Regions from separate parts of the Bradyrhizobium ferriligni genome, predicted to be linked through region 1. Evidence: predicted binding sites of a transcription regulator. Region 1 holds the regulator's gene; the other holds the start of a gene.

The links. Region 1 encodes HrcA, which represses chaperone genes, less so after heat shock. Its sites were predicted from a motif close to GTTAGCACTCNCNNNNNGNGAGTGCTAAC; they were not measured.
Region 2: a site for HrcA is predicted at 1,415-1,443, ahead of AC1VNY_RS26065 (co-chaperone GroES). Genes of this name have one in related genera too.

The regions. Positions count from the first base shown of each region.
Region 1 covers NZ_JBXEJO010000017.1:35,050-39,973, forward strand. The annotation lists gene grpE (nucleotide exchange factor GrpE) at 1-497, opposite strand, end outside; gene hrcA (heat-inducible transcriptional repressor HrcA) at 663-1,751, opposite strand; gene rph (ribonuclease PH) at 1,922-2,635, shown strand; gene rdgB (RdgB/HAM1 family non-canonical purine NTP pyrophosphatase) at 2,647-3,282, shown strand; gene hemW (radical SAM family heme chaperone HemW) at 3,269-4,426, shown strand; gene AC1VNY_RS12390 (penicillin-binding protein activator) at 4,515-4,924, opposite strand, start outside.
Region 2 covers NZ_JBXEJO010000046.1:77,303-82,226, reverse strand. The annotation lists partial or broken gene groEL (chaperonin GroEL) at 1-997, opposite strand, end outside; gene AC1VNY_RS26065 (co-chaperone GroES) at 1,067-1,381, opposite strand; gene AC1VNY_RS26060 (hypothetical protein) at 1,674-1,970, shown strand; gene AC1VNY_RS26055 (oxygenase MpaB family protein) at 2,438-3,388, opposite strand; partial or broken gene AC1VNY_RS26050 (DUF932 domain-containing protein) at 3,769-3,882, opposite strand; gene AC1VNY_RS26045 (acyl-CoA dehydrogenase family protein) at 4,124-4,924, opposite strand, start outside.

The DNA.
Region 1 (4,924 bases):
TGCACCACGGTGCCCGACGGCACCGACGGATCAGGCACCTCGAACATCGCCTGCTGGAAGTTCGGATCGAACTTCTCGCCGATCGGGTCGAACTTCTTGACGCCGTTCTTCTCCAGCGCGTTGAGCAGCGAACGTTCGGTCAGCTCGACGCCTTCGATCAGCGCCTTCAGGCCGGGATCGGCGGCTTCCTTGGTCTCGGCCGGCACCGCATCGAGCGCGCGCTGCAGGTTGTCGGCGATATCGAGCACGTCGCGAGCAAAGCCGGTGATGCCGTAGGTCTTGGCGTCGGCGACCTCGCGGCGGGTGCGCTGGCGGAGATTCTCCATCTCGGCCAGCGTGCGCAGTGTCCGGTCGCGCGCCTCGGCGAGTTCCTTGGCCAGCGCCTCCGCCGATCCGGCCTCGGGCTCGTCAGGCATGATGTAGGGCTTCGAGACCACGGGCTCACCCGTCGGCGCCGAATTCTCGGTGTTGTCATTGGCCCGGTTCGGATCGGTCATGGCTTGCCTTCTCGAAAACTCGCGTCGGTTCAAATCTTGGGGATTGCTTGCCGGGATATCGTGCTTTGGGCGGCGAAAATCAAGCGCAACATACCGGTTTCGGGAACTGGCATCTCCGGCTTGGGTGAAGAAAACCCGTCAAATGAAAGCGAAATCGCCCTCCGGTCAGCCGCCGAGCATCTTGCTGACGATGCGAGCGGCATAGTCCACCGTCGGTATCACCCGCGCATAGTTCAGCCGCGTCGGTCCAATCACGCCGAGGACGCCCACGATCCGCCCCTGGGCGTCGCCGTAGGGCGCGATGATGGTCGAGGAACCCGACAGCGAGAACAGCTTGTTCTCCGAGCCGATGAAGATCCGCACGCCCTCGCCGCGTTCGGCGCGGCCGAGCAGATCGATCACGCCGCGCTTGGTTTCGAGATCGTCGAACAGCGACTTGATGCGCTCGAGATCGTCGAGCGCATGCAGGTCCTCGAGCAGATTGGCGTGACCGCGCACGATCAGCTGGCGGTCCTCGTTCTCGCCGCCGGACCAGCTCGCGATGCCCGCCGCGACCACCTTTTGCGTGAGCTGATCGAGCTCGGCGCGGTTTTGCGTCAATGCCGTCTCGAGCTCGAGCCGCGCTTCAGCCAGCGTCCGGCCGCGGATCCGCGCGTTGAGGAAGTTGGTCGCTTCGGTCAGGGCCGAGGATGGAACACCCGGCGGCAGCGCCAGCACGCGGTTTTCGACCTGGCCGTCTTCGCCGACCAGCACGACCAGCGCCTTCTCCGGCTCCAGCCGCACGAACTCGATGTGCTTCAGCCGCGCATTCGACTTTTGCGTCAACACCACCGCCGCGGCACGGGTCAGCCCCGACAGCCGCGTCAGGGCTTCGCCAAGCGCGGCCTCGACGGATTGCGCGCGGCCGACGGCAGCAAGCTGGGTCTGGATCGATTGACGCTCGGCCTCGGTGAGGTCACCGACCTGCATCAGCGCATCGACGAAGAAGCGCAGCCCGAGTTCGGTCGGTAACCGTCCGGCGGATGTATGCGGCGCATAGATCAGACCGAGCTGCTCGAGATCCGACATCACATTGCGGACCGAGGCCGGTGACAGCGGTAATGCGATCAGGCGCGAAATGTTGCGCGAACCGACCGGCTCGCCGGTCGCAAGATAGCTTTCGACGATTTGACGAAAAATGTCGCGCGAACGCTCGTTGAGCTGGGCGAGCCCGGCATGCGGCGCGATCAGGCCAATCGGATCGTGGTGAGTCACACTCCAGTCCCTCACAATTACTGCATAATTTGTCGATCCGGGAGGCCGATGACAAGCATGCATTCGGCCCCGTGGTACCGGACCATACCGGGGCCGAAAACCCTTGCCGCTGCCCCTTCCCCCTCCTACAAGCACGGCCAGCCAATTTTCTCGGATTTCTGGAGGATTTCATGCGGCCAAGCCGCCGTGCACCCGATGAACTGCGTCCCGTGTCGCTGGAACGCGGCGTCGTCAAATATGCCGAGGGTTCCTGCATGGTGAAGTTCGGCGACACCCATGTGCTGGTGACCGCCACGCTGGAAGAGCGGTTGCCGCCGTGGCTGAAGGGCCAGGGCCGCGGCTGGGTCACCGCCGAATACGGCATGCTGCCGCGTGCCACCCTGGAACGCACCCGCCGCGAGGCCTCGGCCGGCAAGCAGGGCGGCCGGACGGTCGAGATCCAGCGGCTGATCGGCCGCTCGCTGCGCGCGGCCGTCGATCTCGAGGCGCTCGGCGAGCGCCAGATCACGGTCGATTGCGACGTCATCCAGGCCGACGGCGGCACCCGCACCGCCTCGATCACCGGTGCCTGGGTGGCGCTGGCCGACTGCATCAACTGGATGAAGACCCGCAACATGCTGAAGACCAATGTGTTGCGCGACAACGTGGCGGCGATCTCCTGCGGCATCTACCAGGGCACGCCGGTGCTCGATCTCGACTATGCCGAGGATTCCGAAGCCGACACCGACGCCAATTTCGTCATGACCGGTGACGGCCGGATCATCGAGGTGCAGGGCACCGCCGAGAAGACGCCGTTCTCGGAAGGCGAGTTCCTGGCGCTGATGGCGCTGGCGCGCAAAGGTGTCGCGCGTCTGGTCGACTTGCAAAAGATCGCGGTGGCGTAGTCAGATTGGTCATGCACCGCCGAATCACCGGAAGGCTCGTCATCGCCACCCATAATCCCGGCAAGCTTGCCGAGATGCGGGAACTGCTGGCGCCGCACGGCGTGGAGGTGGTGTCGGCCGGCGAGCTTGACCTCGCCGAGCCCGAGGAGACCGGCGACAGTTTTCGTGCCAACGCGGCGATCAAGGCGATCGCGGCAGCGAAGGCGACCGGACTGCCCGCCTTCGCCGACGATTCCGGCATCGTGGTCGACGCGCTCGACGGCGCGCCCGGGATCTACTCGGCGCGTTGGGCCGGCGAGGGCAAGGACTTCATGGCGGCGATGACGCGGATCGAACGGCTGCTGCAGGAACGCGGCGCCACCGCACCGGACCGGCGCAAGGCGCACTTCGTATCGGCGTTGTGCGTGGCCTGGCCGGACGATCATCTCGAGGAGGTCGAGGCCCGCGTCGATGGAACCCTGGTCTGGCCGCCGCGCGGCACCGCCGGATTCGGCTATGATCCGGCGTTCCTGCCCGACGGCTACACACGGACCTTCGGCGAGATGACCAGCATCGAGAAGCACGGCCTGCCGCCGCTCGGGCTCGGCCTGTCGCATCGCGCCCGCGCCTTCGTGAAGCTCGCGGAGATCTGCCTTGAGCCACGCTGACCGAGAAGCCTTCGGCGTCTACGTGCACTGGCCGTTCTGCCTGTCGAAATGCCCGTATTGTGATTTCAACAGCCACGTGCGGCATGCGCCCGTCGACGAGGAGCGCTTCGTGCGCGCGTTCGCCCGCGAGATCGAGACGACGGCCACGCGCGTGCCGGGGCGGCAGGTGTCCTCGATCTTCCTCGGCGGCGGCACGCCTTCCTTGATGCAGCCGCAGACCGTCGGTGCCGTGCTCGATGCCATCGGCAAGCACTGGCAGGTCTCGCGCGATGTCGAGGTCACGCTCGAGGCCAATCCGACCAGCGTCGAGGCGACGCGCTTTCGCGGCTATCGCGCAGCCGGCGTCAACCGCGTCTCGCTCGGCGTGCAGGCGCTGGATGATGCTTCGCTGAAGGCACTGGGCCGCCTGCACACCGCGCGCGAGGCGCTCGACGCGGTCGCGATCGCGCGAAGCGCATTCGACCGCTACTCGTTCGATCTGATCTATGCCCGTCCCGACCAGACGCCGCGGATGTGGGCCGATGAACTGAAGCAGGCGATCTCGGAAGCGGCCGAGCATCTGTCGCTCTATCAGCTCACGATCGAGGAAGGCACGCCGTTCTTCGGGCTGCATGCCGCCGGCAAATTGCAGACGCCGGATGAAGCGACCGCGCGCGCGCTCTACGACGTGACGCAGGAGGTCTGCGCCCGCGAGGGATTGCCAGCCTACGAGATCTCCAATCACGCCCGTGCCGGCGCCGAGTGCAAGCACAACCTCGTCTACTGGCGCGGTGAGGAATATGCCGGCATCGGCCCCGGCGCACATGGAAGGCTCGACATCGACGGCGTCAGGCACGCGACCGCGACCGAGCGGCGCCCCGAGGCCTGGCTGTTGAATGTCGAGGAGCGCGGCCACGGCGTCGTCAGCGATGACAGCCTCAACAGCGAAGAACGCGCCGACGAGTTTCTGCTGATGGGGCTGCGGCTCGCCGAGGGCATCGATCCCAAGCGCTATGCGAAGCTCTCCGGCCGCCAGCTCGACCCGCACCGGATCGCGATGCTGCGCGAGGAAGGCGCGATCGCCGTCGATGCCGACGGACGGCTGCGCGTCACGAAGTCGGGATTCCCGGTGCTCGACGCCGTCGTCGCGGATCTCGCGGCCTAGCTGCACGGCGCCAAAATATCGAAAACAACCCCATGCACAGTAGCTGGCGGGTGCTTTAGCGCGATTTCAGGCCGCCGCCTGACGAAAATTAAGCCCCAAAACTCTTCGGCGAACCTGCAACCGCAGTAGCGCCGCCCGAGGCCACCTTCATGACCGCAAGGCCGCGCTCATTGGTGCCGTCGGAGCGGAAGCGGAACAGACCGTCGATACCGGCGAATCCGGATGGATTGGTCAGCGTCTCCGGCGCAAAGCGCTGCGCCCCTTGCGTGCGCGCGAGCGCCGCCATCAGCGCCACCGCATCATAGGCAAGCGTCGCGGTGCGCACCGGCTCGCCGCCATATTTGCTGCGGTAGCGGCCGGCGAAGCTGCGGAAGCCGGACGGATCAGGCGCGGCGTAGAGGCCGCCCTGCAAGACGGGGCTCGCGAACACCCGCGGATTGTCCCACAGCCCGGTGCCGAGCAGCTGGATGTTGCGCAGATTGGCGCCCGCCGCGGTCA
Region 2 (4,924 bases), on a different contig from region 1:
CGATCGTGGTGTTCTCCTTGTCGATCATCACCTTCTTGGCGCGACCGAGCATCTGCAGCGTGACGTTCTCGAGCTTGATGCCGAGGTCTTCCGAGATGGCCTGGCCGCCGGTCAGGATCGCGATGTCCTGCAGCATGGCCTTGCGGCGATCGCCGAAGCCCGGAGCCTTGACGGCTGCGACCTTCAGACCACCGCGGAGACGGTTGACGACCAGCGTGGCCAAAGCCTCGCCTTCGACGTCCTCGGCGACGATGACCAGCGGCTTGCCGGTCTGCACCACGGCCTCGAGCAGGGGCAGCAGCTCATTCAGCGAGGAAAGCTTCTTTTCGTATATCAAGACGTAGGCGTCGTCCATCTCAGCGCGCATCTTATCGGCGTTGGTGACGAAGTAGGGCGAGATGTAGCCGCGGTCGAACTGCATGCCCTCGACGACGTCGAGCTCGGTCTCAAGCGACTTGGCTTCCTCGACCGTGATCACCCCCTCGTTGCCGACCTTCTTCATGGCGTCAGCGAGGAACTTGCCGATCTCGGCATCGCCGTTGGCCGAAATGGTCCCGACCTGGGCGATTTCCTCGTTCGAGGTCACCTTCTTGGAGTTTTTTTCCAGATCCGCAACGACGGCTTCGACCGCGAGGTCGATACCGCGCTTCAGATCCATCGGGTTCATGCCGGCGGCAACCGATTTAGCGCCTTCACGGACGATCGCCGCAGCCAGCACGGTCGCGGTGGTGGTGCCGTCGCCGGCAGCATCCGCCGCCTTCGACGCCACCTCCCGCACCATCTGGGCGCCCATGTTCTCGAACTTGTCCTCGAGCTCAATCTCCTTGGCGACGGCAACGCCGTCCTTGGTGATGCGGGGCGCGCCGAACGACTTCTCGAGCACCACGTTGCGGCCCTTCGGACCGAGGGTGACCTTCACCGCGTTGGCGAGGATGTCGACGCCACGCAGCATGCGATCGCGGGCATCGACACCCAGTTTGACCTCTTTAGCTGACATATTTTCCTCCTTGAATTGAAATTCGTCTCTCACCTGCGAGGCAGGGATGAGCGTTTGCGGCGGTCAGCGTTAGGCCGCCTTCTTGGAGCCGGCGACGTCGGTGAGAACACCCATGATGTCGCTCTCCTTCATGATCGGCAGGTCTTCGCCGTCGATCTTGACCTCGGTGCCCGACCACTTGCCGAACAGGACACGGTCGCCGACCTTGACGTCGATGGGGATCAGCTTGCCAGCTTCATCGCGGCCGCCCGGGCCAAAGGCGATGACTTCGCCCTGCGAGGGCTTTTCCTTGGCACTGTCCGGAATGATGATGCCACCAGCAGTCTTCTCTTCGGCGTCGATACGCTTGACCACGACGCGGTCGTGAAGCGGACGGAATTTCATGCGATCCTCCTTGGCTTTTGTGATTATCGTTGGATTGGCAGTCGCAATGAGCGAGTGCTCACCGCTTCTCACATAAGTCTGTGACACTCCCGCGCAAGGGCTTCGACCCATGTCGCCTGTTCGCCCTTGGTGTCTGAACCGTGCCCCTCACTTTGGCGCGGCTGTTTTGGGGGAGATCGGACGTGGCTGCGGGCATATTAAATCGACGCACCAACGCGGAAGTAGGTCCTAGTCCAGCACAGGCCCAATATGCTTTGATGCGCCGGTTAGGACTGAGACGCATGGGTGGCTGATGTACATCTTCATTCGAAAGTACACCAAGGTTCGTTCGGTTGCGGATGCTGCTCGCCGCGCCAAAAGCGGCATCGGTCAGATCCTAAGGGAATCGCCCGGATTCATATCTTATTACGTATTGGATGGGGGCGATGGCGTCGGTGTCGCTGTGATGATATTCAAGGACCGCGAAAGCGCCAATGCTGCGAACAATAAAGTGCTGGATTTCGTTCAAGCAAGCCTGCATGACCTTGATCTTGGAGACCCCGAAATCATCGCCGGGGAAGTTTTGTTGAAGATAGAATCTGATGCGTAAGTCTTTCGCGTGTCGGTTGTCGCGAGAGGACCGGACTTCTCCGCGTGCGGTCTCTACCGCCGCTCGGGACCCGAAGGCGACAGCCGGGAGGCCGATTTATAAGTGCAAACGACGCGTTCTTTGAAGCGATGCTCGTCGGCCGTAGGGGAGGCCTAAGAGGCTGCGGGAGTTCACAAACCTGTCGATCGACCGGAACAAGTGGTCGGCAGGGACGTGTCTTTCGACTAAGAACTAACAAAACAATGCAGCTTGTTCCTCCGTCCCGTCGACGTAAACGTTGACCCGGAAACGGCGACGGTCGACCGGCATGGCCAGTTCTGTTGCGGGAGGTGACAACATAGGCCTGTGGGGCAGCGTCGGCCCACCCAGCCGCGTTCCGCCGAGCTCGAGTTCCTGGCCCGGTCGTGCAGGACCGCGATCGCGGTATAAAAGGATCGCCGCTACGTCCGCGGCTGTCCGGGACAGCTTTACCTGTTCCAGCGCTCTTCCAACCTAGGGCGTCCTATCCATGCCCTGTTCAGGCACCGGGTTGTCCAGCCCAGCTGCGGCGTTCCCTGCAGTCGCGCTCGAGCTTCCTGGTAGGGGCCGACGTAGCGAAGCTGGGTCGGTATTTTGGGATAGATGCGACGTATTCGTGCAACGGCACGCTCTGCGGCCTTCCTGTCGCGCTCGTCACAGGCAAATCCGAAGCCGGCGCGCAATCGGTCCGGTAGCAGCTCGGCACTCAGCGTTTGATACCAGCGCGGCGGCCGCAACCATGGTCGCCCACCGGCGAAGATCTGTCGGGCCACCTCGCGCGCGGCGGTGCTGACGGACAATGTATCCGATTGCATCATCGCCGCGGTGTAGCCGGCGAACGCGTTCCAATCCGCCGGCAAGTCGCTCGACGTCAGCCCGAACAATGCCCCAAACAGCCGGCTCTCGGCCCAATAGCGCTCGCGCTCTTCGACCGTGAACGGAGGCAGGATCAGGTCGTGGACGGCCAGAGCGGTGTCGACGAGGGTCGCGTGAACCCAGCGCAACGCTGCGACCTCGTTGGCGCGGTAGGGCGAGCCGCTCGCGAACGGACCGATTGCTTCGGGCAGGCGGCCGACGATCATGGTATGGCGGTGGTGCAGGTGCCGGGCAGCGGTAAGGGCCGCATCGAGCGAGCCGAACACCATCGTAAACACTACGTCAAAGGTTCGATGGAAGCGACCGATCGGATCCGCGAAGGTTCGCGAGTGCTCGGCCACGGCGGCGGCGACACAAGGATGCGCCAGCTGAAGCAACAAGGCGCGACCGGCTCCCAAAAAGGTGACGGCTTCTCGGTCGATCCGCCAGGTCATCGACCCTGGACCAAAAATGCCCTCGACCGGTCCGGCGGCCCGAGCCCGGACGAAATCAAGAGCGAGCTCGAGGTCGCTTTCGGAGACCAAATGCGCACCTTCCGAAGCAGACAGGGGGGTATTCCACTGGTCCGTGCAGGCTATCGCAATTCAGCAAACCATAGCTCTCTCAACGTTGTCACATGATGTCCACCCGCGCGGAATACGGGGGGCCTGACATTTGGTCGCACCCCATGCGGGTAGGACTGAGCCGGGTGCAGCGGCTGCTACGGCACCGTTTGCTGAAGAAACTGCCCGCCGCCGCCGTCTTTCATACTCTCGAAAGCGTATTGTTTCGATCGAACGCGCTCACTCTGCAGCGCTGTCGTTCAGAGTATCTTGTTCTACGATTCAAAAACTCTCGAAACGAAGCGCGCGGAACGGTCATGACCGGCGCTGGGCTAAAACATTACGGCGCGCTCAAGAGCGTTTTTGATCTGCTCGACGCGATTGGCGGTCAGGCCATATTGCAGGTTGATCCCTGCGAGTGCCGCGAGGAACTGCCCCAGGTGGATGGCGGGTGCGCCAACCTGGCTTGCAAGCTGGCGAAGGCATGGTTTTATTCTCAAAATGATCTCGCCCCTCGCGCTCACAATCGTTTTGAAGGCGAATTTCCTTCGTCCCTACGCTCTTCGCCGCCGCCTTCGGAGGACAGGCGGTCTTGACCCGCCCGATCACTGGTTTGTTGGCGTGGCAAGCACTCGCTGAGGATCGAGCGTGAATCGGCGTGCTCGCAACGCCGGCAACTATAGGATGGACATCCTCGCTCCGCTTGCTAGCGGGACATTAAACATACTGCTCCAATTTGAGGTAATCGTCTGTGAGGACAGGGGAGCGGATGGAAGAAGCTGCGTTTTGAAGAAAGGCATTCAGAGTCCGACTAGCGCGAATGCGGCCTTCAAAACATAGGCGCGCCGGCGCGCGAGTGCGAAGAGTTGCGAATTCGGAACTGACCAGGTCAGCGGCGGCTGCGGCACAATCTGAGGCGGAGGAGCAACCAGCAGACATGACAGCTTGTGCCAGTCCTAGTGTGGTGAGCCAGCCCGCATAGATTAGCACCGCACCGTCTGTCTCGTTGAGCCCAGAGAGTTCCTCAATTGCAGCAGCATGGACTGGCGCCGCACCAAGAGACAGAAAAAGATCGGCTATTTCGTCACGTGTGGCTCTAGAGAGAAGGCAGCGGCCGAGATGTGATAGGAGCGTCTCGGTCGGACCTTCGAAGATACGGAGAATGCGGGCGTCTCGATAGATTTTAGCGACAGGCGTTCCCTCATCGTATCCACGGCCACCCAACAGTTGGACACATTGATCAGCGACGAGGCCGCACCACTCCGACGACAAAACCTTCGTTGCCGATGCAAGGTGGATGTTAGGCGCGCCCTGCGCTGAGACAAGTCGGCAGGAGGCATCCAGCATTGCCTTCACTACTTCGCGCCGGAGTACCATCTGCCCAAATAACTGTTCGATATAGCTGTTCTCAATCATCCGCAGCTTACCTAGTCGGCGATGGCTTGCATAAGAGGCTGCAACCTGGATAGCGCGCTCAAGGGCTCCAAGACCCATTGCCGCCACACCGATACGCCCGCG